DNA from 4 places in the Microbulbifer salipaludis genome. Region 1 is predicted to be linked to each of the others. Evidence: predicted binding sites of a transcription regulator. Region 1 holds the regulator's gene; each other region holds the start of a gene.

Region 1 (7,287 bases):
AGAATCTGGCCCTGTACCTCGTCCGGCAGTTCCTGCAGTACCTCGCCCTCGACCTTGCGGTCGATCAGTTTCCACAGTACCTGGCGGATGCGCGGCGGCGAGCTCTCGAGCAGCTGGGCGATGCTTTGCGGGGAGAGTGAGGACAGCATGCGCTGCACTTCCCGCCCGGTGCCACTGTCCAGCGCCGCATACAGCGCACCGAGCTGGTTCTGAGCGCGGAATGAGATGTCGGCGTTGGAGGGCTTGGGCACGTAAACACCTGCTTGTTGGGGGGTACTGCGAGGGCCGGCATTATAAGGGTAGAAAGGGGGGCGGCAGGCGCCTTTTTATTCGCCCTCACCAAAGCGGTCGTTAATCAGCAGGCAGATGGCCTCGTGCGCAGCATCTTCATCGCGGCCGCAGATTTCCAGTTCCAGCTCCACGCCTTTGCCCGCGGCAAGCAGCATGAGTGCCATCACGCTTTTGCCGTCGACGGCCTTGCCCTGGCAGTGCACTTTCACTTCAGAGGAAAAGCGCGCGCTGGTCTGGGCAAACTTGCTCGCGGCGCGCGCGTGTAGCCCCAGTTTATTGATAATGGTGATGCGGCTTTTTTGCATGGTGGGTATCTATCGTATGCTCCGGCCCGGGCTCATTTTTGCTGTTCGCGGTGTCGAACCTGGATATTCTCGAAAATCCCGGCAAAGGCTTTGGCCAGCTGCTCCACCATGTACACCGAGCGGTGGCGGCCGCCAGTGCAACCGATCGATACCGAGGTATAGCTGCGGTTGCTCTGCTGATAACTGGGTAGCCAGCGTTCCAGGAACTGGGTGATGTCTCGCTGCATATCCCTGGTCTCCTGGTGAGACTGCAGGAATTCGGCCACTTCCGGGTCCATGCCGGTTTTGTTGCGCAGTTCCGGTATCCAGTAGGGGTTGGGCAGACAGCGCAGGTCAAACACCAGGTCCGCATCAACGGGCACACCGTGCTTGAAGCCAAAGGACTGGAACAGGATGGCCATGCCGGGTGAATCTTTGCCCACCACCCGGGATTTCATCTGGTCGCGCAGCTGATGCAGGGTGAGGCTACTGGTATCGATGACCAGGTCGGCCATGGATGCGAGCGGTGCCAGCAACTCCTTTTCACGATTCAGTGCTTCGAGCAGGTGGGTGTGGCTGTCACTCAGGGGGTGTTTGCGGCGGGTTTCACTGAAGCGCTGCACCAGTACCGGCGAGCGCGCATCCAGATAGATGACGTCGCAATCGATACCGCTGTCGCGCAGGTCGTTGATGACTTTGGGGGCCTGGCGCACGTCGTGCCACAGGTTGCGGGCGTCGATACCGAGCGCCAGCTGGGTGTTTTCCTGCGAGGGTTGCTCGGTTACCCGGCGGATCAGTTCGGGCAGCAGGCTGGCCGGGAGGTTGTCGATGCAATTGAAGCCAACATCTTCCAGCAGTTGCAGCGCGGAGCTCTTTCCGGAGCCCGAGCGGCCGCTGATTATGACCAGTCGCATAGAACACGCACTCCTTGCTGAATCCGGCACGGCATGTGGCCGGAATGGCTAACTTGAGCGGCTCCGGCAACGGGCTGTCACCGGTAGTCGCGGCCTATTATGCCGCGGCGGCGCTATTGATGGCCAGTGCGTAAAGTTCATCGCTGGTGGTGGCCGCACGCAGTTTTTCCCGCACACGGCTATCGCTGAACAGGGCTGCAATTTCGGCGAGGGTGTCCAGGTGCTCCTGGTCCGAGTCTTCGGGCACCAGCAGGGCAAACAGCAAATCCACCGGCTGGCGGTCGATGGCATCGAAGTCCACCGCCGGGGATGTGGTACACAGTACGCCGATCGGGCCAGCACAGCCGGGCAGGCGGCAGTGAGGGATAGCAACGCCTTCGCCGATGCCGGTAGAGCCAAGGCGCTCCCGGGCAACCAGCTGGTTGAAGATCGTGTCGGAATCCAGATCGGGATATTGCTCGGAAATCGCCTGGGCGATGTTGAGTAACAGCTTTTTTTTGCTGCTCCCCGCCAGATGGCAAAGGCTCAGGCGGGGAGAGAGTAATGCTTCCAATGTCATAACGTACTGATGATCTAGCGGTGCAGGCCAGCCGGTAACCTGGTTATGTTACGACTAGCGGTGACTGCGTAACTTCTCTTTGTGTTTCAGCAGTTGCCGGTCGAGTTTGTCAGTCAGCGAATCGATCGCTGCGTACATGTCCTCAGACTCCGAATCGGCAAAAATATCCTTGTTGCCGCTCACGTGAACCCGTGCTTCGGCTTTCTGGATCAGTTTGTCGACGGAAAGAATGACCTGTGTATTGGTAATCAGGTCATTGTGGCGGGAGAGCTTGTCCAGTTTGGTCTGGCAGTAATCGCGAATGGCCGGAGTAACGTCTACATGGTGGCCACTGATATTGATCTGCATGGATTTCTCCTCATCGGGTGCAACACAAATCTGGCTGGACCCCCGCACAGGGCGGCAACCCTACTAGGAAGTGCGCCAGAATGGAAGGATACACTCAATGTATAGCCATTGGTTGTACAGAAAGCGCACACACGAAGGCGAAGAGTGCTTCCATATGTGACTGCCCTCGCTAAACCAGTCGTTTTCTCTCGCTGGACGAGGGAATGCCCATGGATTCACGGTACTTGGCCACTGTACGTCGCGCGACCTTGATGCCCTGGGAGTCCAGCTCCTGAGTGATTTTGTTGTCCGACAGCGGCTTGCGCGGCTGTTCGGCATCAATAAGCTTGCGGATCAGGGCGCGGATGGCGGTGGACGAGGCATCCTCCCCGGAGTCGGTGCTCACATGGCTGGAGAAGAAGTATTTCAGCTCGAAGACACCGCGGGGCGTGAGCATGTACTTCTGCGTGGTCACCCGGGAAATGGTCGACTCGTGCATGCCGATGGTCTCGGCAATGTTCGCCAGTACCATGGGTTTCATGCCTTCTGGCCCCAGTTCAAAAAAGCCCTGCTGCTTTTCCACGATGCAGCTGGCCACCTTGAGCAGTGTCTCGTGGCGGCTTTGCAGGCTTTTCAGGAACCAGCGCGCTTCCTGGAGGTTGTCGCGCAGATAGTTGTTGTCACTGGAGTTATCGGCGCGCTTGATCAGTGAGGCATAGGCGTCATTGATGCGCAGCTTGGGCGTGGTCTCGGGGTTGAGCTCGACGACCCAGCGGTTGTGCTTGCGGCTGACGATCACATCGGGCACCACATACTGGGGCTCTTCACCGCCGAAGGCTTCGCCCGGGTAGGGGGTGAGAGTCTGGATCAGTCGCATGACCTCGCCGAGCTGTGACTCGTTGAGCCGCGTGCGGCGGGTCAGTTGGCGGAAGTCCCGCTTGCCCAGCAGGTCGAGGTGCTGGCTCACCACCAGCAGGGCCTCGGTCATCCATGGGGTCTGTTCCGGCAGCTGGCGCAGTTGCAGCAGCAGGCTCTCGCGCAGGTCGCGGGCACCACAGCCGGCGGGCTCCAGCTGTTGGATGGTCTTCAGTACGGTCAGTACTTCGTCGGCTTCCACCTCGAAGGTGGCGGCCACCTCGTTTAGGTCCGCGTCGAGGAAGCCGTTGGGGGCGATGGCGTCGATCAGGGTTTCGCCGATGAGCTTGTCGATATCCGTCAGCGGGGTCAGGTTCAGTTGCCACAGCAGGTGGTCCTGCAGGCTTTCGGAGGCCGCGTTGCGCTGTTCCAGCGCGTATTCATCGCCATCGCCGCCGGTATAGCTGCCGCCGGTGTAGATATCGTCCCAGCGGGTGTCGACTGGCAGGTCGTCCGGGATTTCGCTGTTCCAGTCACCATCGGCCGTAGACTCGCCCTGCGTCTCGCGGGCAGCTTCCTGCGCGCGGGTCTCCGGCTCTTTGGTTTCGGATTGCGCAGGGGTGTTCTGGTCCTGATGGGGCTCGCCGGTGTGTTCTTCGAAGTCGGATTCCAGCAGGGGGTTGCTGTCGAGGGCCGACTGGATTTCTTGTTGCAGATCCAGCGTCGACAATTGCAGCAGACGGATCGCCTGCTGCAACTGCGGTGTCATCGTCAGCTGTGTGCCGAGTTTTAACTGGAGTGACTGCTTCATATGGGGGTTTGCCGGCAGAAAATTCTGGCATTGGCCCGCCGCAGCAGATTTGATGCTTGATGCGGCGGCGTAAAGCTCATTTCCTGCAGACTACCTTGCGGCAAATCGGAACACAAGAGGCAGCTTAAGCAATAAGCATGCCGAAAAATTTTGTGGATCCGGTCACAAGGTTTCTGTGTGTAATGGCGGCCTACAGAATGGGGTATCGTGAAGATGAACCCCTAAAAAACCGCTCAAATGGTGAATTCGTGTCCCAGATAGACATCTTTCACCTGTTTGTTTTCTGCTACGTCTCTGGGGTCGCCGGAGGCGATGATGTGCCCCTCGCTGACGATAAATGCGGTCTCGCAGATATCCAGGGTTTCGCGCACATTGTGGTCGGTAATCAGTACGCCGATACCGCGGTCCCGCAGATGGCGGATAATTTGCTTGATATCGTTGACCGAAATGGGGTCGACACCGGCAAAGGGCTCATCCAGCAGGACAAAGGCGGGGTTGGTCGCCAGGGCCCGCGCAATTTCAACGCGACGGCGCTCGCCGCCGGACAGCGCCATCCCCAGACTGTCGCGGATGTGGGTGATGTGGAATTCCTCCAGCAGGGCCTCAAGTTGCGCCATACGCTGGCTACGGTTGAGGTCCTTGCGGGTTTCGAGAATGGCGAGAATGTTGTCCGCCACGGTCAGGCGGCGGAATACCGATGCTTCCTGAGGCAGGTAGCCAATGCCCTTGCGGGCGCGGCCGTGCATGGAAAGACCGGTGATATCTTCGTCGTCGATCATGACCTGGCCGGCATCCGCCTGGACCAGGCCGGCGATCATGTAGAAACACGTGGTTTTGCCGGCACCATTAGGGCCCAGCAGGCCCACCACCTGTCCGCTGGATACGCTCACGGACACATCCTGAACGACTTTGCGTTTTTTGTACTGCTTGGCGAGATGTAACGCTTTGAGCGTCGGCATGGCGAATTCCGCTATCTAGTGCAGTGGCAATGGCCACATCTGTCTGGTGAGTTCTGCAGGCGCTGGCCCCATGGGGCGGATGGCCTACTGGCCGTCTTCGACCGGTTTGGGGGCGGGCTGCGCTTCGGGCTTCCAGATCATTTCCACGCGCTTCTTCTCCGATTGGCCCTGGGCCTGCATCTGCTCGCTATTGAGGTCGTAATCGATGCGCTCGGCGGAGAGGGTGTTGCCGTCCCGGTCGACGAAGGCTTCACCGGTCAGCTGCAGGGCATCGGTGCTCACCAGAAATTCAATCCGCCGGGCGCGCGCCTTGACCGGGCTGGTGCTTTCTTCCACCTGCTGCTGGAAGTGAGCGGGGGTGCCGATGGCGACCACCTTGCGGATTTCGCCGCTGGCATTGCCGTGTACCTCAACCCGGTCTGCGCGGATCTGCAGGGAGCCCTGGGTAATGACCACATTGCCGCTATAGACCGAGAGGTTTTTGCTGCGGTTGGCCTCCAGGTTGTCGGCGGATACTTTCACCGGCTGCTGGCGATCATTGGGTAGAGCCTGCGCCTGCAGGCTGGCCAGCGCGACCACCGCCGCCAACGTGGTTGCGAGCAGTGTGCGGGCGGCATTAGCGGACTTCATAGCGGCTTTCCACATCGGACAGAATTTCCACCTTGTCTTGTTTTAGATCGGCGCGCAGGCCCTTGCCGGTTGTGAGGTTGGGGCCGTCGGTAATGGTAACAACTTTGTCAGTCTCGGCGAATTCTTCGCGAGGCCTGATTTCGATTTTCGGTGTCCGCAGGGTAATACCTGGCCCCGGCAGCTCCTTGATGGAGACATCCCCCTTCAGTACGACCCTTTGCCCATTGTTGTAGGCGACACCAGAGCGCGATTCCGTGCGCCAGCGGGAGTCTTCGCCCTGGTAGAACATCATGCGTGGCTCGGTGAGGTCGGCCCGATCCCGCCGCGCAAACTGGAAGAAGGTGACGCGCTCGGCGTCGACTTCATAGGCGAGATTGCCGTTCACATCGTAGTGACGCGTGCGGGCACCCCGGATGATGAGATCCGCGGCCCTGTTGTGTTCCTGCTGGGTGGGGCGCTTGCCCATTAGCTGATCTGGCGGGCTCTCGGTAAACCAGAGTCCCAGGGTAATCAGCATCACCACAATCACCAGTGGTAGCCAGGTGCGCATGTATCGAGTGTTTCCTGTTAGCCTGCCGGCCCGCGCAACGCGGTCTGACAGTTAGTCTGTGTGGGTGCGGTCAGGTTCCGGCCTGGCGATTATTTTTCTACGTGTGTCAGGTAAGGTGCGAGTGCGGCGTCAAAGGTGCCCTGTGCCTGCATGATGCGGTCGCAGACCTCTCGTACCGCGCCAAGTCCCCCTTTGCGCTCGGTGGTGAACAGCGCGCGCTCCTTTACTGGCGGTGCTGCGTCGGGCACGGCAATGGGGCAGCCGACGCGGGTCATCAGCTGCAGGTCCGGGTAGTCATCGCCCACGTAGGCAATGTTTTCCAGCGTGTGGGGTTCGTTGGCGAACAGCTCCTGAAAGGCGCTGTATTTGTCTTCACGCCCCTGAATCAGCCGGGTGATTCCCAGATCATGCGCACGTTTTTCCACCAGGGAGCTACGTCGACCGGTAATGATGGCGACGGCCACACCCGATTGCTGCAGCATCTTGATGCCATGCCCATCGAGGGTGTGGAAGGTTTTCAGTTCATTGCCGTGATTGTCAAAATACAGTCGTCCGTCGGTCAGTACGCCGTCCACGTCGAGAATCAGATGGCGAACCCGGCTGAGTCTTTCCTGGATTTCCTGGTCGCTGGGCGCGTTGTCGGTGTGGCTCACGGGGTTTTTCCTTTATTCCTTTTACGGTATCCAGAGTGCCGCTGCGTGTCAGATGACACCAGCGCGCAGTATGTCGTGCATGTGCAGCAGGCCGATCGGGTGGTGTTCGGAATCCTCCACCACCAGCGCGGTGATCTTGTTGTCTTCCATGATGCGCAATGCTTCCGCTGCCAGTGTATGCGCACCGACGGTTTTCGGTCGACGGCTCATGACCTGATCCATAGTGGCGCTGTCCAGCTCGAACTTCTGGTCAATGACGCGCCGCAAATCGCCGTCGGTAAATACGCCGAGCAGCTGACCCGCGCTGTCGACCACTGTGGTCATACCGAACCCCTTGCTGGTCATTTCCAGCAGGGCGGTGGCCAGGGGTGTATCGGGTGTCACTTGTGGCAGTTCGTCGCCGGCGTGCATTACGTCTTCCACCTTGAGCAGCAGCTGGCGGCCGAGTGCGCCA
Region 2 (7,287 bases), 250 kb from region 1:
CAGCGCGGAAATTTCCGGCTTACAGGAACCACAGTTGGTTCCACATCCCAGCAATTCACTCAGTTCGTCAACCGATGCCGCACCCTCAGCAATCGCGGCTTCGATTTCCTTGCGGGAAACCTGCAGGCAGGTGCATACCATCTGCGCGCCGGCCGGCACGTCGTGGAGGAGTGTGGCGGGAGCGTCTGGCAGGGGCTGCTGCAATGCACTTTCCAGAGTCTTGCGGTCGGGCAGGGTCTGCCAAGCCGCACTGGTAAATACCAGCAATTCCATATGTTCGCTATGCAGCAGCCAGCGTTCACCACTGGGCAGCTGCAATTGTTTACGATTAAGCTGCTTGCCGCTCAGGTTAAACAGCTTTTCGGCTACGGCCTGCCAGTCTGGCTGTTTCTTCAAGGCCAGTTCAAAGCGATAGCCGCCTTCTACCGGTACCCGGTACCAGTGGAGGATGGTTTCAAACAGCTGCGAGTCGCCGGCCTGCAATCGGCTGTGGAGCTCTTCGGCGGCTTTGGTGCGCAGCAGCAGGCAGGCGTAACTGTGGGCAATGAGGGGTTCCAGTTTTACCGCAACCTGTTTTAGCTCTGGCTGGCCAGACACCGGGTCGGTGAACGGAATGGCGAGGGCACTGACGGTGGCGTTGTGGGCGAGGCTGTCGCTCCAGTGGATCGGGGCAAACAGTTGGCCCGGTTTCTGGCTGGCAGTGATCCTGGCACGGCCAAAAAATTGGCCTTTTTCGCTTGCTACGCGCACCAGTTGCGCGTCTTCGATACCGAACTTTGAAGCTTCCTGCGGGTGTACGTGTAGCTCCGGTGCCTCACTGTGATCCAGCAGTTTACGCGCACGGCCGGTGCGGGTCATGGTGTGCCACTGATCGCGCAAGCGGCCGCTGTTCAGTATCAACGGATATTCGTCGCGGGTTTCCTGTTTCGGGCACTGTGGCTGAACCGCAATGAAGCGGGCGCGGCCGCTGGGTGTGTAGAAATCACCATCGCCGAACAGGCGCGGCGTACCCTGCGGATGTGCTCCATTGACCGGCCATTGCACCGGGGTAAGGAAGTCGTATTCCTGATCGCTAATATTCGCCAGTGCGGAAATGTCGAAGGCGCGGCGGGCCTGCTCGCGGTTGTTTTCAAAACCGGACAGGGCAGCGTGCTCGCGAAATATATCTGCCGGGGATTCAAACGCAAAGGCTTCGCCGAATCCGAGACGCCTGGCCACATCGCACACAATCTCCCAATCGTGGCGTGCCGCGCCCGGTTTGGGCAGGAAACTTTTCTGGCGGGAGATGCGGCGCTCGGAGTTGGTGACGGTGCCAGTCTTTTCCCCCCAGGTAGTGGCGGGCAGCAGCAGGTCGGCACAGCGCGCGGTATCGGTATCGCCCACGCAGTCGGACACAATCACCGTGGGGCACTGTTTCAGTGCGGCAGCCACGCGGCGGGCGTTGGGCATACTCACCGCCGGGTTGGTGGCCATGATCCACACCGCCTTGATTTGGCCGCTTTCCACCGCATCAAACAGCTCCACCGCCTTCAGACCGGGGCCCTGTGCCATCTTCGCGGCACTCCAGAACCGGCCGACGCGGTCGATATTGTCCTCGGTGAAGTCCATATGCGCGGCGAGCATATTCGCCAGACCGCCCACTTCGCGACCGCCCATGGCATTGGGCTGGCCGGTGATGGAGAAGGGGCCGCAACCCGGCTTGCCGATGCGTCCGGTAGCCAGGTGGCAATTGATAATGGTGTTGTTTTTGTCGGTGCCGGTACTGGACTGGTTGACACCCTGGGAATAGAAGCTGACCGTCTTCTCGGTTCTACTGTACAGCGCATAGAATTCGAGTAACTGTTCCAGATCGACGCTGCAGTATTTCGCCACCTTCTCCGGTGTCCATTCCGCTGCGGCGTAGAGCGTATCGGCAAAGTTTTCCGTGTGATTGTCGATAAATCGCTGATCAAGCGCACCGGATTCGGTCAGGTAATGCAGTAACCCGTTAAACAGCGCCGCATCACTGCCTGGGGTAATCGCCAGGTGCAGATCCGCCATTTCCGTAGTGACACTGCCGCGCGGGTCGATTACCACCAGCTTGGCCTTGGCTGCCTGCATGCGCTGGAACAGAATCGGATGGGTCCAGGCGGCATTGGAACCGATCAGTACCACCAGCTCCGCCTCGTCCAGATCGTCGTAATTGCAGGGCACCGCGTCCGCGCCAAACGCGCGTTTGTAGGCGGCTACGGCAGAGGACATGCATAGGCGGGAATTGGTATCCACGTTGGCCGTGCCGATAAACCCTTTCATCAGCTTGTTGGCCACGTAATAGTCCTCTGTCAGCAACTGGCCGGACAGGTAAAACGCCACAGAATCCGGTCCGTGCTCATCGATGGTCGCGCGCAGCCTGGACGCGGCAAATTCCATTGCCGTATCCCAGTCACACTCCTCGCCGTGCAACTGTGGCGTTAACAGCCGCCCTTGGTCACCGAGCGTATCCGCCAGGGAAGAGCCCTTGACGCACAGCTTTCCAAAATTTGCTGGATGCTGCGTGTCCCCCTGAATTCGGATGACCTCCTCACCCGTGGCCGGGCTGGACTCCCGCGTCGCCGCCACCCCACACCCCACCCCGCAATAAGGGCAGGTGGTGCAGGACCTGCGGGCGCTGAACAGTTTTGTTAATGCCATCGTCGACTGCTTGTTTATGTGCGTTGGATTAACCGACCTGAATCAAAACATCATCGCCTTCAAAGGCAATGGGAAAGGTATCCAGCTGGATGTCTTCCTCTTCCAGACACTGGCCATCGGTCAGCCGGTAGTGTTGCTTATACAGCGGTGATGCCACGGACAGGTCACCGTTGATTTCTGCAACCAAGCCGCGGCCAATAACGCCGGCATTGGCAATAGGGTCCCAGTTGTCGATGGCGTACAGCTGGGGCTCCTGGTCAGGTAAAAAAAACAGGGCAATCTGACGACCGCCCACAAGAGCGCATACACCGGAATTGGCTACAAGATCTGATCGCTTGCAGACTTGCAGCCATTCGGCGCGGGTTATGGCAACTTCGCTCATTCTGGTTCTCCACTTAGGGATGGAAAGAGTAAGGTGGTAAAGGTTGGTAAATTCGCTATTTGTTCAAGCATCCGAGGCTTGATGTGAAGGTGGAGTGCCGGGTGTAAAGTTTCAGGAGCGTCGCAAACAGGAAGTTTGCGCCGCAACGCCCAGGGATGGGTTTACAGTGGTCCTGAAACTTTACACCCGGTGCTCCACCGCCACCGGGCTAAAAAAGCCCCTAAGCCGGTTCCGCAATCTTGACGATTTCTTCTTCAGTGGCCGGGCGACGTTGCTTGCGCTCTTCCACGAACACGATCTTCTCGTCTTTCTCGTCGGTGTTCACAAACTGGCGGAAGCGCTTCAGCATCTCCGGGTCATTGATTGCGGTTTTCCATTCACACTGGTAGGTGCCAACCACATTGCCCATCTGGCGTTCCAGTTCGTCGCAGATACCAAGCTTGTCCTCGATGACCACCTCACGCAGGTAATCCAGCCCCCCTTCCAGGTTCTCCATCCACACCGACGTACGCTGCAGCTTGTCGGCCGTGCGCACATAGAACATCAACACCCGATCGATATATTTAATCAGAGTCACATCGTCCAGATCTGTTGCAAACAGGTCTGCATGGCGCGGGCGCATACCTCCGTTGCCACAGACGTACAGGTTCCAGCCGTTTTCCGTCGCAATCACCCCGATATCCTTACTCTGTGCCTCTGCACACTCGCGGGTGCAACCGGAAACCGCCATCTTGATCTTGTGTGGCGAACGCAGGCCCTTGTAGCGGTTCTCCACGGTGAGCGCCATGCCCACACTGTCCTGCACCCCGAAGCGACACCAGGTACTGCCGACACAGGACTTCACCGTACGCAAAGACTTTCCGTAAGCGTGGCCCGTCTCAAAGCCCGCATCGGTCAGCTCGCGCCAGATCTCCGGCAGTTCCTCCAAGCGTGCGCCGAACAGGTCGATCCGCTGGCCGCCGGTGATCTTGGTGTACAGGTCATACTTCTTCGCCACCTGCCCGAGAACAATCAGCTTGTCCGGGGTGATTTCACCACCGGCAATACGCGGTACCACGGAATAGGTCCCGTTTTTCTGCATATTCGCCATGAACGTATCGTTGGTATCCTGCAGGCCAACGTGGGGCTTGTTATGGATATGTTCATTCCACAGGGAGGCAAAGATGGATGCCGCCGTCGGCTTACAGATTTCACAGCCCTTGCCGGTGCCATGCCTGTGCAGCAGCTCGTCAAAGGTTTTAATTTCCTCCACCTGCACCATATGGAAAATTTCCTGGCGGGTGTAAGGGAAATGTGGGCACAGATCGTTATTGACTTCCACACCCAGCGCGGCGAGCTCTGTATCCACTACATTTTTCAGCAGCGCCGCACAGCCGCCACAGCCGGTGGATGCCTTGGTGCAGTCCTTGACCTCGCCTAAAGAGCAGCAACCACCCTGAACCGCGCCGACAATATCGCCCTTGCTCACGTTGTGACAGGAGCAGATGGTGGCGGTATCTGGCAGCGCATCGGCCCCCAGTGCCGGTGCTGCGCCGTCCAGAGCCGGCAGGATCAATTGCTCCGGGTGCTCCGGCAGGTCCATATCGTTCAGGTGATATTGCAGCAGGGTGTCGTAATCACCGGTGTCGCCCACCAGTACGGCACCGCGCAGTTTCTTGCCTTCGCGGTCGGTAATCATCCGCTTGTACACGCCGGTCTGCTCGTCCACGAAGGTGATCGCCGCGGAGCCTTCCGCACGGCCATGGGCGTCGCCAATGGAGCCTACTTCCACGCCCAGCAGTTTCAGCTTGGTGCTCATGTCCGCACCGTTGAACTCCGCCGCCTCCCCACACAGCAGGGAAACAGCGGTGCGTGCCATGGTGTAGCCGGGGGCTACCAGACCGAAGATAAAGTTATTGAACAGGGCACACTCACCGATGGCGTAAATGTTCTTATCGGATGTGCGGCAGTGGTTGTCGACCACGATACCGCCGCGCTCACCCAGCTCGATACCGGCGGACTTCGCCAGGCTATCTTCCGGACGGATGCCGGCAGAAAATACGATCAGATCGGTATCCAGGGACTTGTCGCCTTTGAAGTTCATGCGCAGGCGGCGGCCATCGACCTCTTCAATCAGCTCCGTGGCGGTGCTGGTGTGGACGGTTACGCCCAGCGCCTGGATCTTTTCGCGCAGCAGCTTGGAGCCGCCTTCGTCCAGCTGCACGGACATCAGGCCCGGGGCGAACTCCACCACGTGGGCTTCCAGACCCAGCTGCTTGAGTGCGTTGGCCGCTTCCAGGCCCAGCAGGCCACCGCCCACAACCACGCCCACCTTGCCGTCTTTGGCGGCGGCCTGGATGTTGTCGAGGTCTTCAATAGTGCGGTAAACAAAGCACTTGTCGTGCTTGTGGCCGGGAATTGGCGGCACAAAGGGGTAGGAGCCGGTGGCCAGAACCAGGTGGTCGTACGCTGCGGAAGCACCGCTAGCGGAAGTCACGATTTTATTTTCGCGATCAATGCTGACGGCTGCATCGTTCAGGCGCAGATCGTAGCCCCATTCGCGGTACTGCTCCACCTTGCCCATGGCCAGGTCGTCGGCGGTGCGACCGCCGAAGTACTCGGAGAGGTGAACCCGGTCGTAGGCGGGACGGGGTTCGGCGCAGAAAACGAGTACGTCAAACAGTTCCCGTTCGGGACGGTTTGCCAGTTGTTCCAGAAAGTGGTGACCCACCATGCCGTTGCCGATGACGACGATTTTTTGCTTAACCATAATCTCTGCCGTTTGTGCCTGAATCGTTCGACAGAAGTGAAGCGCTGGGGGGAGGGCCTGGGGAGCGAGAGGCTCACGGGCGTCCCCTCTTCTGTCGAAGAGTGTCAGGCGCCGTTGCCTTGCTGAAAGAATTTCGAATTGTGACTATTGGTATTCAATCTCTGTGCCAATTTCTTCCACCGGTAAAAACCCGGTCATCGTACTGTGTTGTTGCGGCTTGGCGATAACCGGGGCATTCGGGATGCAATAAAGTGGTGCGCTGGGTGGGGTTTTGCCTCAAAGCAGTGCGGGTGAAATTTTCTGTGATGCAAGTTCTTATGATGTAGCGACAGGTATGGCGTGACTCTGGGGGGGCAAGTCGTCTGAATAAAGCGCCGCGTTGCCTAAGGTCTTTTATACGGCGCTTACAGGAAATATAAAAGATGCGAAAAAATCGCAAGCGCCGCGACAATTTGCCAGAACAGCAATGGATTGCGCTCCATTAGTGGCGGCTTGTCGGCGGTGTTGAAGCGCTTGTTCGGCGTGCGAAGATCGTGTACGAACTCGGACAGCGCCGGGTAGCGTGTTTTGGGGTCGGGTGCGCAGGCACGGCGCAGGGCGCCGTCGATCCAGTCTGGAATATCATTCCGGTGCTTGCGCGCACTCAGATACTTCAGGCTGGCGTAACTCTTCAATTGATAGTGACTGCTGCCGAAACGTTCCTTATAGGGGTAATGACCGGTCAGTAGCTCATAGGCAATGACCCCGAGAGAAAAAATATCCGATCGGTGGCTGGCCGCATCCCCACAGAAATATTCCGGTGCACAGTAATTTTTGCTGCCCGGTGGCGCGCTGCCTTGGTAGCGCAACAATTCCTCCAAGCCAGCCGCATTGGCGCCGCCCAGGTCGATTAACTTCAGACGGCCGGAAGAATCCAACATGATATTTTCTGGCTTCAGGTCCCCGTGCACGATCTCCAGCCGCTGCAGACGGCGCAGTGCGCTCACCAATTGCTCAATCAGGTTACGTACGTGATTCAGTGGTGGCTCCGGGTTCAGCTGCATCCACTGCCGCAGATTCTGTCCATCTACATACTCCAGGACGTGATAGAGGAACTTGCGTTCCTTGCGTGGCGGAAACACCTTTACAATGGCCGGGTGCTCGAGCCGGCGCCCAGTCCATTCCTCAGCAATGAACCGCTCTATATAGGCTGGGTCATCACTAAAGTTTTCTGACGGTGCTTTCAAAGCGCGCAGCGCGTGGGATGTCATATCCCGCACCAGGTACAAATAGCTGCGGCTGCTCGCATGCAGCTCCTGCAGTACCTCGTAGCCGTCGATCTTGTTGCCCGGCTGCAAAGGTGGCGGAAAGGGCAGCTGGCTCGTCGCCAGTATCACATCCTCCGCCTCCAGTGAGTCCACGACATTCACCCGGCACAACGCCAGGCTCAGATTGTCCTCGCTACCGTTATCCAGCGCAGCCGCCAGCAATGGCTGCGCCGCTTGTA
Region 3 (7,287 bases), 240 kb from region 1:
CGCCGCCTCGATTACCGCACGGTAACCGGCGATGTTGGCCATGGAGCTCAACGCATCCATTTTCTGTGCGCGGGAAATACGAGGAATGGACTCCACCGCCAGCGCATTGATGTTTTTGTCCGCTAGCTTTTTCAGCAGTGCCTCGTTTTGTGCCGGCTTGAGGAAGGCCACCAGCGTGGCGCCGCTGGGAATTAGATCCAGCTCCGCCTCATTGGGTTGCTGCACCTTCAGCACAATGCCCGCCTGGCTCAGGCACTCTGCGGCGTTGGCGCAAAGTTTAGCCCCCGCCTGTTCATATTCTGCATCGGGGAAGCTAGCAGCTTCACCGGCCCCCTGTTCGATGGCAACGTCAAAGCCGAGCGCCTGTAAGCGCTTTACGCTGGCTGGCGATGCCGCGACCCGCGCCTCGCCCGGCGCGGTTTCCTTTGGTATGGCAATAATCACCGTTTGTGCTCCCGTACAAAAATTGTCGTTTTTATCGATTTCTGAATATAGCGCCTGAACGAACTACCCCGATTGATGGGATCATTCTTTTACCATTGCTATTTAATCCCAAACCTAACTAATCCCGAATCGTTCGCACCGTCATCAGGATACTCTGATTCGAGGGCGAAAACGGATACCTCCGAAAAAATAGTTTTTCCGGAAAATTAAATGTATTTCGGCAGGGCCATGAATTAAAGAGAATAAATATCGGCAAAGGAAATAGAGGATTCTTATTACTCGTTTAGCGCAATACTATGGAAAATTTGGAAAATCGATTAAAAAACAGCAGAAACAGTTACCGAAGTAACGAATAACGCGAAGCTGAGCCTGACTTTGATGACTTTAGATAAATTTTATCGATTTTTATCGAGTAAACCCTCAAGTGCGAAAACTCAGTAAAAACTATTCACTCCGACTTGTATAAAAGAAGTTTTATTTAACTATTCCAAACGGTTTTTCAATATCACCAATAAATAATAACGCTTCGCTATGGATATAAGTCAGTAATGGAATAGGTAACGGTTAAAACTATTTATATTGGCAAGTCGAATACATTTCCGGGACCATTCACAAGTTCAATTTGGCACCTGAATCCACCCGCAAAAAACCCAACCCTTCCAATTGCTGTTGTACCGCATCGGACTGCAGATACTGCAACAGGCGGATGGCGAGATCGCGTTGGCGGGTGTTGCGTAGAATGACCATTTGCTGGTGAATGGGTGGGTGGAAGTGCGCGGGAATCCGCATGAACTGCCCATGACGTCCGGTGGCGAGCGCTTGCCCGTAAGGAATCAGCCCCATGTCGCCCTGCCCCTGGTGCAGGAGTATCTGGGCATGCCCCGCGTGCCCCGCAAATACCACCCGCCCTCGCAGCCGGGGCCACAGCCGCAGCTTTTTCAGCATGCGCACCGCGGCATCCCCATCCGGCGCCAGCTGCGGGTCGGCCACCACCAGCTTGTGCTTGCCACGCCCCAGTAACAGGATCAGCTGACGCGGCGTCAGGGTGGCGTCTTGACGGGCAAGGTTGGCGGCGAGGGTTGAGAAGCCCGAGGATTTATCCGCAGAGATCTGCCGATTGACCCACAGGGCCAACTGGCCCCGGGCGTAGGTCTGGCGACTGGCGGCGACAGTGAGGCCGGCTTTTTCCAGGAGTACCGGGCGAGCGCTGTCTGCAGACAGGAAAAGGTCAAAGGATTCACCGGCGCGAATCTGACTGTACAACAGGCCACTGGCACCGGCCGTGATTTTGAGACGGCACCCGCATTGGGACTCAAAATTTTCCCGCAGTGCCTCCACCGCCGGCTGAAAACCAGCATCCACCGCCAGCCTCAGCTCCGGCGGCTGGCGCGAACCGCAACTGCCAAGCAACAACAGCATGGCGCACGTGAGCAAACTTACCAGTAGCCGAACTCGCAACCCAGTAGCCATGGACACCAACCTCTCTGTCCCGGAAACCCTGATTCACCGGGGCTGCACCCCGGAAGCACCGCTGGCCTCTCACGCCATTGGCCTCACACACGTTTGATTGCACGCACCAGCGTGCCCCAGCCTCGGCAGGGCCAGAGCACCTCAAGGCAGCAGGCGCTGGAAGTCCTCTGGGCGGTTGACGTTCAGATGCCAATCACCATCGGGTTCTGGCAGCTGCATACACCCCAGATAGCCAAACAGCGCGCGCACCGACGCAATGACCTGACCGGTGACCGCTGCATCCAGGTATTTCCTGCAGCGATCATTGAGGGGCAACCAGCATGGCAGGTAAAAGTCCCCGATACAGACCACCTGCTCCACTGTCTGGCCCGCGGCGCACAGCTGATGCAGCAGTGCCGGACTCAGCAAGGGCATATCCACTGGCAGCACCAGCAGCGCATCGCACGCCAGCTTCTGGCTGTCCAGATGCCGCGCTATCGCCTGCAAACCACCAAGTGGCCCGGCGTCGGGGACCCGGTCCGGTATGCCCCCGGGGCGCGCACCGCTCACCATCGTCGGCATCATTACGATACCTTCTGACGGCTGCAGGCCATCGATCACATACCTGGCCTGCTCCAGAAGCGTACGTCCATGGGATAATTTTAGCAGGGCCTTGTCTTTTCCCATGCGGCTGGACTGGCCGCCGGCCAGTACCACCGGACACACCCGCTTCTGCACCGGCGCTCGGCCCCGCTCCTGACTGAAAAACTCGGAATTTGCCGTCATCTGTCGAAAAGGTTCCTGTACATCTACCCCAAACTCGTTACACCACTCTCCGGGGTTCCCCCGCCAGCGTCAAGCATACGTGGCATCCGGAAAGCTCGCCGGCAAGATTGGACTCCCTGCGTGCTGCTGCATGCCAGCCGCCAGAACGAGCAGACCTACGATGCTTTTCACGCCGAGTGGGGCTTCAGCGACCAGCTCTCACTCCACTATTTCTATATTATTACGCTGGCGGCTCAGTCGTTGTTTCTGGCATCAAGCTTGCAGCAACTTTGCATAAATTCTATAGCGTTCGCACCAGCCACAAGTTTGGCAACGAACTCGACCTGGTAGCGACCTATGCCATAACAAAAAATATCGGCCTGCTCGCCAAGTACGCTACCTACGATGCTGATACCTTCAGCAGCGATACGGACAAGTTCTGGCTGCAGTTCGAACTGAAGTTTTGACCAAGCGATGACGACCACACCTGTATCAGCATCTGTCAGTATCCTGCTGGTTGATGACCAGACCGAACGCGCCGCCATGGTGGCCGCGCAGCTCACCGCTGCCGGCTACAACCTGCTGGCGCAACTCTCCAGTGCCGAAGGCCTGCTATTCCAGGTCGAGAAGCACCGTCCGGACATCGTCCTGATCGATATCGAATCCCCAGACCGGGATATTCTCGAAAGCCTTTCCGTAATCAACCAGCACAACCCAACACCGGTGGCGATGTTCTCCGCCCGTGGCGGTGCCGAATTTATTACCAGCGCAGTCGAGGCCGGTGTCAGCGCTTATATGGCAGAGGGGCTTTCGGCGGAGCGCGTGGCACCGGCCATCGAGATCGCCATGGCCCAGTTCCGCAGCTACCAGCAGCTGCGGCAGTCTCTGCAGCGTACCCAGCAGCAGCTGGATGAACGCAAAATTATCGAGCGCGCCAAGGGACTGCTGATGGCGCGCAAGAATATCAGTGAGCAGGCGGCTCACCAGACCCTGCGCACCCTGGCCATGAACAGCAACTCCACCATGCGCAATGTGGCGGAACAAATCGTCGCCCATTTACAGGCGTCCATTCGATAACGCAGGAAGCAAGACAGCGTCCCAGAAAGTGCCGGAACCCAGCGCAAAAACTTTGAGATTACCGAGAGTACAACCGTGAGCAGCCTGCAAGCCGAAAAGCCTAACCTGAAACTCCTATACCTGCGCCTCACCGACAGCGCGCCCCTGATCATTGCCCGCGAACTGGGCCTGTTTGAACGCTATGGCCTGAAGGTCGAGCTGCAGCGGGAAACCTCCTGGGCTACATTGCGCGACAAATTGATCGGTGGTGCCGCCGATGCCGCCGCCATGCTGGCACCGATGCCACTGACCCTGAAACAGACCCTGCCGAACTGCGAGGAAGAGCTGCTCAGTGGCCTGATCCTGAGCTGTAACGGCAATGGCATTACCCTCTCGAAAACCCTTTACGATCGTCTTCAACCGGCAACCGATGACGCTGCGGGCACCGGCGCCGCACTCAGCGCGTTCATCCGCGCTCGCGCCGAAAGCGAAACCCCACTGACCTTTGCCAGCGTCTACCCCTTTTCCAGCCACACCCTGCAACTGCGCCATTGGCTGAGCAGCGCCGGCATCAACCCGGATACCGACGTGCGCCTGCTGGTTCTGCCACCGGAACAGATGGTGGATCATTTGCGCCGCGGCGATATCGACGGTTTCTGTGTAGGTGAACCCTGGAACACCATCGCCGTGCAGGAGGGTATCGGCGTGATTGCCACACCGAACAATGCCATGATGCCGGCGATGCCGGAAAAGGTGCTGGCGGTTACCCGCAGCTGGCACCAAACCAACCCGGCCACACATCTCGCGCTGCGCGCGGCGCTACTGGAAGCCTGCGGCTGGTTGAGCGATCGCAGCCAGCGCCGCGATGCCGTGGGTATCCTGGCACGACCTGAGTACCTGGATCTGCCGGAGGAAACTATCGCCCTGTCGCTGAACGACCAACTACTGCGTCGGCAGGATCGCGTACCCACGGAAAACACCGGCTGGCACCTCTTCGCCCACCCCCAGTCCGACCACGGACGTCCTACCGACAAGAAAGCGCGCGAATTGCTAATCCTGTGCAATGACATTGCCCCGGTCGACACCGATACCACACAACTATTTCAGGCAGATCTGTACCAGCAGACCCTGGACTTCATTCGACACCGCCACATCCGTGTCGCCACTTAGGCATACAGGGCTGCGGGAGCGTTAACCAGCCCCTCGCGCACGCACGCCTCCGGTGCACTCCCGCCCACCGGAGGCCCAAAACACCCCAAAACGGGGCGCCAGAAAAGTCCGCCGCACCATCACCGTGGCCGATCAGCGCCCTTCCGATTCCCCTCAGTACCACTTTTTCAGCGCGATGCGCCAAAGTTTTGCGCTGCCACGCACCAGAATTGAATCCATGCACGAATATCAGGCAGGGTGGCACAAATATTGAATTACTTACTGCAACACAGCGCGTGAGGTCAGCCCGGTTTACCCCGGGCTGCCATTGCGATACGGACAGCGAAGTCCACCGGCGGCAGCCAGGTTGCCCCGTGGGCTTTTTTTATGCCCGCAATTTGGGACGGTTGCCACGATGACGACAGGCTGACTCAGAACATCGACTAACGGGATAAAGGTATGTCCAGCGATTCTTTAAATCTGTTTTCCTTTAAAGGAAAGATCCGGGTGCTACATCTGACCTGGATCGCGTTCTTTATTACGTTCTTTGCCTGGTTCAACCACGCACCACTGTTGATGTCGATCGCTGACAGCCTGTCACTCACCTCCGATCAAGTAAAGACTCTGCTGATTCTGAACGTGACGCTGACCATCCCGGCGCGTGTCATCATCGGTATGCTGACCGATAAATACGGGCCGCGTCTGACCTACTCCCTGCTGCTGGCCATCGGCAGTATCCCCTGCTTTATCTTCGCACTGGCAGACAGCTTTGCCGCCGCCGCCATTGGCCGCTTCCTGCTGGGCTTTATCGGTGCAGGCTTTGTTATTGGTATCCGCATGGTGTCCGAGTGGTTTCCGGCCAAACAACTGGGTACGGCAGAAGGCATTTACGGCGGCTGGGGCAACTTTGGTTCCGCGGCCGCGGCCATGAGCCTGCCGACCATCGCACTATTGTTTGGTGGCGACACTCCAGGACAAGAGGGCTGGCGTTATGCCATCGGTCTCACCGGTGTGATTGCGCTGGTATACAGTGTGATCTACTACCGCTCAGTAACCGACACCCCCAAGGGCGGAACCTATTTCAAACCGAAGAAAATCGGCGGCATGGAAGTGTCCAGCCCTTCGGACTTCATCCTGCTGCTGATCATGAAAGTGCCGATGTACGCAGCACTGGCGCTACTCACCTGGAAGCTCTCTCCACATGGAGTCGGCATTCTGGCGCAGCCGGTGGCGGTTGTGATTTATGTGGCACTGGCAGCTCTGTATGTGTTTGATGCGAAGAAGTGTTACGACATCAATAAAGAGCTCTTCGTGCAGCTGCCAGAGCCGATTCACCGCTACAAGTTCAAGCAGGTGGCGGTTTTGAACATTCTGTACTTCGCGACCTTTGGCTCTGAACTTGCGGTAATTTCGATGTTACCGCTATTTTTCTCGGAGACCTTTACCCTGGATCCGGTGAAGGCGGGTCTGCTGGCTTCGGCTTATGCGTTTATGAACCTTATGTCTCGCCCGGCGGGCGGCCTGATCAGCGACCGGTTCGGGCGCAAGAGCACATTGCTGATCCTGACAGCTGGCCTGGCGCTGGGTTACCTGACCATGAGCATGATCGATAGCGAGTGGCCGCTGTATCTGGCGGTGGCTGCGGCGATGGCATGCTCGTTCTTCGTGCAGTCGGGTGAGGGCGCGGTATTTGCGGTGGTACCACTGATCAAGCGTCGCCTGACCGGGCAGATTGCGGGAATGACCGGGGCTTACGGCAATGTAGGCGCGGTGTTTTACCTCACGGTATTGAGCATGGTTTCGTACGAGACCTTCTTCCTGGTAATTGCCGGCACTGCGGTGCTCGGCTTTGTCACGCTGTTGTTCCTGGAGGAGCCGGAAGGTCAGATGGCAGAGGTCATGCCGGATGGTAGTGTTTCTCTGATTGACGTTGCTTAATTTAAATTCCCGGGCAGCCGTTAACAGGTTCCCGGGCCCACTCCATCACTTACTATTGCCGGCACCAATTTGAACACCACCTGCGAAACCATCACTGTGCCCGATTCCGACCTACAGGCTTCCAATTCCGAAAACCTCGAGTTCGCGACGGCCACTGAGTGCGGCCAGCGCGCTTACAACGACGACGCGGTTGCGGTCTACCGGGCCACAGGCAGCGATCGGCGTTACCGCGGTTCACTGGTGGCGATTGCGGATGGCGTTGGCAGTGCCGAGGCCGGGGGTGCAGCGGCGCGGGCGGCGGTGAGCGGGTTTATTTCCGACTATTACAGTACGCCGGACTCCTGGTCGGTGAAGCAGGCGGCTGCGCGGGTCTTGCACGCGCTCAATAGCTGGCTGTATCGCCAGAGCGGCGGTGCCGATGAGGTGCAGCGGGGCTGGCTGACGACCTTTTCGGCGGTGGTGCTGAAGGGAGCCACGGCGCATCTG
Region 4 (7,287 bases), on a different contig from region 1:
CTTTACGCACTTTGGCGGTGAGAATCATTGCGGTGACTTGTTCGCGGTTACTGATCATGGGTTGCTCCTGTCTGGGGTCGAACGGTTGGGGGAATGTGTGTTTAGGTGGTTGTGCCGATCAGGTTCAGCAGGTACACGATGATCAGCAGCAGAATGCCGCTGACCGACTGCCAGAAACGCACCGGGTAGCGTTCCATCAACGGCGGGCGCGTGGCATGGATGTATTCCGGGTTCGGGTACCGCAGCTCGCGCACAAACTCGGAAAGAGCCTCGTGGCGTCGCAGCGGGTTTATGTGCAGTGCCTTTTTCAGGGCGGCATCGATCCACGCGGGAATTGCCCGGGTTTCGTTCAGTACACTGCGGTAGCCCAATTTATGTTGTGCGGCCTGAGTGGTGCAGCGGGCCACCCGGGTGCCGTAGGGAAATTCGCCGGATAGCAGGTGATAGGTCAGCACCGCCAGAGAAAAAAGGTCCGAGCGGGGGCTGCCCAGGTCACCAAGAAAATACTCCGGTGCGCTGTACAGGGCCGTACCGAGAATCTGCGCGCCGGTTTCCCCTGCGGTTGCCGCATCACTCTCTGGATGATTCACCCGGTAACTTGCCGCAATACCGCTGACCCGGGCCGAGCCCAGATCGATCAGGGTGACGGTGCCTGCGGGACTGATCATGAGGTTTTCCGGTCGCACATCCTGGTGCAGGATTTCCGCCCGGTGCAGTGCCTGCAGGCCCTTGGCCACCTGTTCCACGATGCCGCGCACGGTTTCCAGATCCGGGTTGGGGTGATCGGTCATCCACTGGCGCAGGTTCTGACCGTCCACCAGTTCCATCGCGGTATACAGATAGTGGCGGGGGCGATGGGTGGCGGCTGCGCGTACCACGTGCACGCTGTTCACGCGGCGGGCGACCCACTCTTCCATCAGCAGCCGTTCGAGGTAAGCGGGATCGTCCGACAGGTCGATGGACGGGGTTTTCAGTACCACACGGGTATCGCTCGCCTGGTCGTACGCCAGGTAGACGTGGCTTCGGCTACTGGCATGTATCTCGCGCTCAATGCGGTAGCCGTCGAACAGGTCGCCGCTTTTCAGTAGCGGCGGGAGCGGCAGTTTTTCGATCGGTTCGATCAATTGTGGCGTGGCATCGGGCAGTCCGGTGATGCGCACGAGTTGCACCGTCAGGTTATCCGTACTGCCGTTGGCCAGGGCTGTGTCGACCAGGGTCCTCGCGATATCGCTCAGGTCGCTATCGCGCCGCTTGAGATGTCCGGCCAGCTCAGCCTGCGCAAGGGATTCGTGCACGCCATCGGTGGTAAGAATAAACACGTCACCCACGGCCAGTGTCAGCCGTTGGTAATCGGCCTCTATGTGCGGTGTAACCCCGAGGGCACGGCTGAGATAGCTGCGGCCTTCTCCCACCCATTGGCGGTGGTCATGGGTGAGTTGTTCCAGCGACCCGCGGCGCAGCCGGTAAATGCGCGAGTCACCAACATGAAACAGGTGGGCTTCCATACCCCTGAAGATTGCCCCGCTGAAGGTACACACATAGCCTTTGTCTTTATCGTATCGGTAGGGGCTTTGCCGGGTCTGGCCATAGAGCCAGGCATTGGTGGCTTTCAATACCTGTGTCACAGAGCTTTGTACGCTCCAGCCGTCGGACGTGCAGTAGTAGTCGTCGAGAAAACTTTTTACCGCAGTCTCGCTGGCAATGGCGCTGACCGCGCTTGAGCTGATGCCATCGGCGATCGCAAAGGCGGCGCCTTTCAGTTCCAGTGGCGGCCCAGACGGAACCCGGCTGCCGCAGCTATCCTGGTTTTCCGCTTTGAGGCCGGCGCTGCTGTACTGGCCGATGTCGAGCTGCAGAGTGTTGTTCATAGAATAAAAGAGCCCCGCCGGTGCGTAATGGTGTTCACTTAAGCCTTTTGGTGGCGGTGCCGCACCCGGCATCGCCACCTTCGCCCGTGGCTGTGTTACGTGAACACCACTACCGCAGGAGCGGGTCTTGTAGGCTGTGTTCAGGCGAGCGCCGGGTTTGTGTCCGCCGCGGTCAGCTGGCGTTTCGGTGCGGTTTTGTAGTGTGTGCTGTACAGGGTCAGGCCGGTAAACGCGAGACCGCCAACGAGGTTGCCCAGTGCAGTGGGGATTTCGTTCCAGATCAGATAATCCATCACCGAAAAGTCGCCGCCCATCATGATTGCGGTGGGGAACAGGAACATGTTCACCACGGAGTGCTCGAAGGCCATAAAGAAGAACAGCATGATCGGCATCCACATGGCGATCACCTTGCCGCTGACGTTGGTCGATACCATCGCCCCAACCACGCCCATAGATACCATCCAGTTACACAGCATGCCGCGCACGAAGATGGTGAACCAGCCAGCGGCTCCGTACTCGGCGTAGCCGAGAGTACGCGCTTCACCGATGGAGGAAAGCTTGGCACCCACCGCACCCGGCTCGGTGTTAAAGCCCATGGTAAACACAAAGGCCATCATCACCGCGACCGTGAGTGCGCCGGCAAAGTTGCCCACGAAAACCAGCCCCCAGTTGCGCAGGATTCCGGCCCAGGTAACGCCCGGTCGCTTGTCGAGCCAGGCCAGCGGCGCAAGCACGAACACACCGGTGAGCAGATCGAAGCCCATCAGGTAGAGCATACAGAAGCCCACCGGGAACAGGATTGACCCGACAAGGTGCGAGCCTGTGGTCACCGCCACGGTTACCGCGAACACCGCAGCCAGTGCCAGGATGGCACCCGCCATATAAGCGCGTACCAGGGTGTCGCGGGTGGACATGTAAATTTTGGATTCCCCCGCGTCGACCATTTTGGTCACGAATTCGTTGGGAACGAGATAAGCCATAGTTGTCACCTTTGAAAGTTTGAGAGCCGGTTGGCCATCTGTGTTGGAAATGGGTGTCTGCGCTAACGGCGTGTTGTCCACAACAACTTTTCCCGGGCACAAAAAAAGCGCCCACACAGACCAGCCGTAGCCGGAACGTGATGGACGCCTTTATCCAGAATATTTTTATTGCATGGGCCAAAGCCCAGCAGGTTTCGCACAACCTGTTGCGCGAGAAGCCTACGCTTAGGCTTGAAGCAAGTTCGGTGCCAACGTCGGCGGATGATTAAAAAATCGGGTGAAATCCATTGTTTTGGAAGGCAGGTGCCGCAGCGCCGCTCACATAATGCGCGATTGTGGTGCGAGCGGTCACGGCATGGTGTGTTTCGGGGCGTGCAATTAGCCGCTGGGGTGCGCAAAGTTTGACTGATGTCTCACCAGAAAACCGTTCAACAATGGAATATTTATTGCTCGTTAATACTTCATAACACCATCGCCGGCGCCCAGCCCGCGGATTATTACTCTTTGTTAAAAGTGCCTCTATGCCCAATCACAGTGAAGACGCAGAAAAATTCCTGCTCGCCGCCAAGCGTTCCGAGATCCAGGCGTTGGAGCGACTGGCGAGTAGTTGTGAACTGGTGACCACCGTATCGGACCTGGTTCACCAGCTGCAGCGGGAGCGCGGTATCAGCAATATCTACCTGGTGTCCTCCGGGCATCGGTTCGCCGCACTGCGCATGGAGCAGATCCGGGAAGGTACATGCAGTGCGGACACCTTCCGCCAGTTACTGCATGATCAGTATCTACAGGGCGACCGCTGCAGCAGTCCGCGAGATATGCGCCTGTTGAACAGCATCGCCTATTCACTGCATGGCCTGGATGAGCTTGAAGAGCTGCGACGTCACATCGACGCATTTGAGGTGAACGCCCTGGCATCCACGGATGCTTACTGCCGATTGATTGCCGGGTTGCTCTCGGTGGTGTTTGAGGCCGCCGACGTGGCAGATGACCCGGAGGTAACCCGGTTGCTGGTGGCGCTGTTCAATTTTATGCAGGCCAAGGAGTTCGCGGGGCAGGAGCGGGCCTGGGGTGCCATCGGTTTTGCCGGTAGCCGGTTCGACGAAAAGCTGCATTTGCGTCTTGAACAATTACAGGACTGCCAGCGGCGCAGCCTAGAAGTCTTTCTGGAGTTCGCCGGAGAGAGCGAAGAATCCAGCTGGCAGGAAATTATGCACAGTGAGGCATCGCGGGATTTGAATCGTCTGCGCCGGGTGATTGCAGGGCTGAAAAACGGCGAGCCCATTTCCCCCGAGGTAAGCGAAGTCTGGTATCAGCTGGCCACCACGCGTATTGATGCCATGCACGGTGTCGAAGATGCGATGGCCGCCCGCCTGTTGCAGGTGAGCCGTCAGCGGGTGGCCGATGCACAATCGGAGCTGGGTCATCATCGCGCGCAACTGCAGAAAATGAAATCCTCTGACTGGGGGCGCGTACCGGCGCTGGCGGTTTTGTTCGATCCGGAAGTGCCCGGGCTCTACGGCCGCGCGGAGGCGGCAGCAGTGCCAACACTGCACGGCCAGAATCTGACGCACTCCCTGTACGATCTGATCCGTTCGCAGGTGGCGCATATTCAAAAGGTGAACGAGGAGTTGGAAGAAACCCGTCGGGCGCTGACGGAGCGCAAGTTGATTGAGCGGGCCAAGGGCGTACTGATGCGCAACCTGCGCCTGAGTGAAGACGATGCCTATCGAACCATGCAGCAGCGAGCGATGGAAATGAATCTCAGGCTGGCGGACGTGGCGCAAAAAATTATTGAAATCGGAAACCAGCGCAGTGCCGCGAAGCCCGGTGGCGGCAGTGCGCGGCCCAGATCCACAACGGGAGATGGCAAACCGGTTTGAACCGAATCCCGCTGGCGAGACAGTGCTGGCGGTCAGAATGCCCGCAGTGTCAGGTACCAGTTGATCAGTGTATGTGGCGCGGGGGTATTAAAGAAACGCTGCAGAACATAGCCGCCCGCAAATGCAAGGCCCATGGCGACGGGCAAAGGAACTCTTCGGGTTTGCGTCAGTGCCTGGACACGCTGCTGCTCCAGAAGGGACACCGCACTTTCGCGCTGCAAGTCCATTTCCTCCCGGCAGTGTTTAATCTGTCTGTTTAAAGAGCGCAGTGACATCGTTCAGTGCCTCATTGACCTGTTTTTTACTTTCTTCAAAGCCGAGTAACCCGCGCAGGCGGTTGATCGACAACAGCAAGCCGGAAAAAACCAGCAACTGTGATAGGAAGAAAATCCCGAAACCCAGATAGATGGACTGGAAGAAATAATAACCGAGCAATCCCAAGCCTGCGCACAGGCTCACGATCAACGCAACGGCGAGAAAAAATAGGAACAGCAGTAATACGACGATGCGCTTTCCGGCGCTTAGGGTGCGCTGGAACTCCAGTTGCACAAGGCGGGTGAAATTCTCTGACCAGGCGGTAGCCAGTGTCATGGTCGCCTCGGCCCGTTGAACGAGGGCATCGATTTCGGTCTTTATGCCAGAGATCGACTCACCGGCACCCGCGTCTTTCTCAGCATAGTGTGCCCGGCCGCTGGTGTCGGCAGCCGGGTCAGGGGATTGCTGAACGCCTTCCTTGCTCGTGGTCGATGCAGCGTCGCTGTTAGCGGTATCCTGTCTCTGTTCCGGTTTTTCTGATCCGGCCATGCAGTAATCCCCAGAATCGCCAGCAAGTTATACAGTTTGCCTGTTCAGGCATGCGGCCTGAACAGATAGAGCCTCGTTGTTTCTTCGTTACTTCAAGGTTGTTGCAAAGTTGCTTCAAGGTTATTTCAAGATTTTCGCAATGAGCCAGCCGGCGGCAAAGGCGCAGCCCACACTGACCAGCGGATGGGCCTTGATGGAGCTTTCTGCGCGCTCTGCCACATCGTGGGCGCGTTGCTTACTGTGTTCTACACCGGCCTGGGTGCGCGCTTTCACCTGATCGGCGGTTTCACGAGCACGTGACTTGACCTGATCTGCCGTTTCACGAGCGCGGGTTTTTACCTGCTCCGCGGTATCGTGCGCGGCCTCGCCGGCCAGGTTATAGGCTTGACTCAATTTATCGCGAGTTGAATGTGTGCCACTGTTGGGCATTTTTGCAGATGCCATGACGTTCTCCTCTGATAGTCAGGTTGAGCGCGAAGGATAGGCTTGTGGCGGGGGCGTTGGGAGAGAAAAATCACCGATAAAAATAATCGGTCTTAGCGAGTCACGCGATAGATCGAACAGGCGTGAACAGGGCGGGTTTTCGGTTTATCAAGCCCCGGACTACCCGGTCCCGCATGCACAGTTCTGCTCCGCGGAAGAGAGTTCTGCACCGCGCACGACAGTTTCACACCTCCTACCAGGGGCAGTCCCAGGGGCAGTCCGGGGCTTTTTATATGGAAAACTGTTGGGTGATATTGTCGACCACACCGTCGAGCAGTCTCTGGCGGCTCTCACGGCTGATCCACGCGTTATGGGGCGTGATAATTAGGTTGGGGATGTCGTCGGCCAGCAGCGGGTGATCGGCGGGCGGCGGCTCTACGCTCAACACATCGAGGGCCGCGCCGGCAATGTCACCGCTGCGCAACGCGGCAAGCAGGGCTTTCTCATCCACCAGCCCGCCGCGGGCGGTGTTGATCAGAAACGCGGTAGGTTTCATGGCTGCGAGAAAGGCCGCGTCTACCATCTGGTCGGTGGCTGGCGTTAGCGGACAGTGCAGGCTTACCACATCCGACTCTGCCAGCAGTTGGCCGAGGGGTACCCGCCCTGCTTTTTGCGCCCCGCTGAAGGACTCGGCAACCAGCACGTCCATGCCCAGCGCCTGCCCCAGCTGTGCGACCTTCTGCCCGAGATCGCCGTAGCCGATGATACCTAGTTTTTTTCCCGCCAGTTCGATTACCGGATAATCAAGGCGGCAGAATACGGGCGATGCGGCCCAGCTGCCATTGCGTACGTCCGCGTGATACTGGTGCCAGCGGGTAGCGAGGGCGAGGATCAGGGCGAGGGTATGTTGCGCGAGGGATGCGCCGGTATAGCCGGTGACATTTTTGACCGGGATATTTTTTTCCGCGGCGGCGTCCAGGTCGATGTTGTTGGTGCCGGTGGCGCAGACGCAGATCAGTTTCAGGTTTGGGGCACTTTCAATCAACTGCCGGTCGAGCACCACCTTGTTGGTGATCACCACGTCCACGTTGGCAATACGCTCTGCGGTCTGCTCGGGCGAGGTGGTTTCAAAAAAATCCCATTGATCGAGCGCGTTTTCCAGAGCGGCCGTATCCAGCTCCTCCAGTTTCATCGTCAGCGTATCCAGAAAAACCCCACGCATTTCCAATATCCTTTTTAATTTAATGAAGTTGAAGCCAGGGCCCCCAGGGGGCACGTTCTGCGGAACGATTGCCGATGAGGCTGTGGAGCTGAAGGCGACCGCTGAGGGCC

The links. Region 1 encodes sigma-54, which starts transcription at its own class of promoters, with help from an activator protein. Its sites were predicted from a motif close to TGGCACANNNNTTGCNNT; they were not measured.
Region 2: a site for sigma-54 is predicted at 5,953-5,970, ahead of nirB (nitrite reductase large subunit NirB). Genes of this name have one in related genera too.
Region 3: a site for sigma-54 is predicted at 5,123-5,140, ahead of JF535_RS06855 (NarK family nitrate/nitrite MFS transporter). Genes of this name have one in related genera too.
Region 4: a site for sigma-54 is predicted at 3,082-3,099, ahead of JF535_RS16350 (formate/nitrite transporter family protein). Genes of this name have one in related genera too.

The regions. Positions count from the first base shown of each region.
Region 1 covers NZ_JAEKJR010000002.1:505,274-512,560, forward strand. The annotation lists gene mgtE (magnesium transporter) at 1-227, opposite strand, end outside; gene JF535_RS07770 (HPr family phosphocarrier protein) at 327-596, opposite strand; gene rapZ (RNase adapter RapZ) at 629-1,489, opposite strand; gene ptsN (PTS IIA-like nitrogen regulatory protein PtsN) at 1,587-2,048, opposite strand; gene hpf (ribosome hibernation-promoting factor, HPF/YfiA family) at 2,103-2,396, opposite strand; gene JF535_RS07790 (RNA polymerase factor sigma-54) at 2,566-4,041, opposite strand; gene lptB (LPS export ABC transporter ATP-binding protein) at 4,275-5,000, opposite strand; gene lptA (lipopolysaccharide transport periplasmic protein LptA) at 5,085-5,630, opposite strand; gene lptC (LPS export ABC transporter periplasmic protein LptC) at 5,617-6,180, opposite strand; gene JF535_RS07810 (HAD-IIIA family hydrolase) at 6,270-6,833, opposite strand; gene JF535_RS07815 (KpsF/GutQ family sugar-phosphate isomerase) at 6,882-7,287, opposite strand, start outside.
Region 2 covers NZ_JAEKJR010000002.1:256,175-263,461, forward strand. The annotation lists gene JF535_RS06835 (nitrate reductase) at 1-2,670, opposite strand, end outside; gene nirD (nitrite reductase small subunit NirD) at 2,699-3,052, opposite strand; gene nirB (nitrite reductase large subunit NirB) at 3,273-5,801, opposite strand; gene JF535_RS06850 (bifunctional protein-serine/threonine kinase/phosphatase) at 6,206-7,287, opposite strand, start outside.
Region 3 covers NZ_JAEKJR010000002.1:263,712-270,998, reverse strand. The annotation lists gene JF535_RS06890 (Re/Si-specific NAD(P)(+) transhydrogenase subunit alpha) at 1-444, opposite strand, end outside; gene modA (molybdate ABC transporter substrate-binding protein) at 1,054-1,863, opposite strand; gene JF535_RS06880 (hypothetical protein) at 1,871-2,011, shown strand; gene mobA (molybdenum cofactor guanylyltransferase) at 2,056-2,679, opposite strand; gene JF535_RS06870 (hypothetical protein) at 2,949-3,125, shown strand; gene JF535_RS06865 (ANTAR domain-containing response regulator) at 3,133-3,735, shown strand; gene JF535_RS06860 (CmpA/NrtA family ABC transporter substrate-binding protein) at 3,811-4,884, shown strand; gene JF535_RS06855 (NarK family nitrate/nitrite MFS transporter) at 5,323-6,801, shown strand; gene JF535_RS06850 (bifunctional protein-serine/threonine kinase/phosphatase) at 6,898-7,287, shown strand, end outside.
Region 4 covers NZ_JAEKJR010000003.1:251,433-258,719, reverse strand. The annotation lists gene cynS (cyanase) at 1-58, opposite strand, end outside; gene JF535_RS16355 (bifunctional protein-serine/threonine kinase/phosphatase) at 102-1,868, opposite strand; gene JF535_RS16350 (formate/nitrite transporter family protein) at 2,009-2,848, opposite strand; gene JF535_RS16345 (nitrate regulatory protein) at 3,370-4,728, shown strand; gene JF535_RS16340 (hypothetical protein) at 4,761-4,949, opposite strand; gene JF535_RS16335 (hypothetical protein) at 4,972-5,532, opposite strand; gene JF535_RS16330 (ElaB/YgaM/YqjD family protein) at 5,653-5,976, opposite strand; gene JF535_RS16325 (D-2-hydroxyacid dehydrogenase) at 6,245-7,177, opposite strand.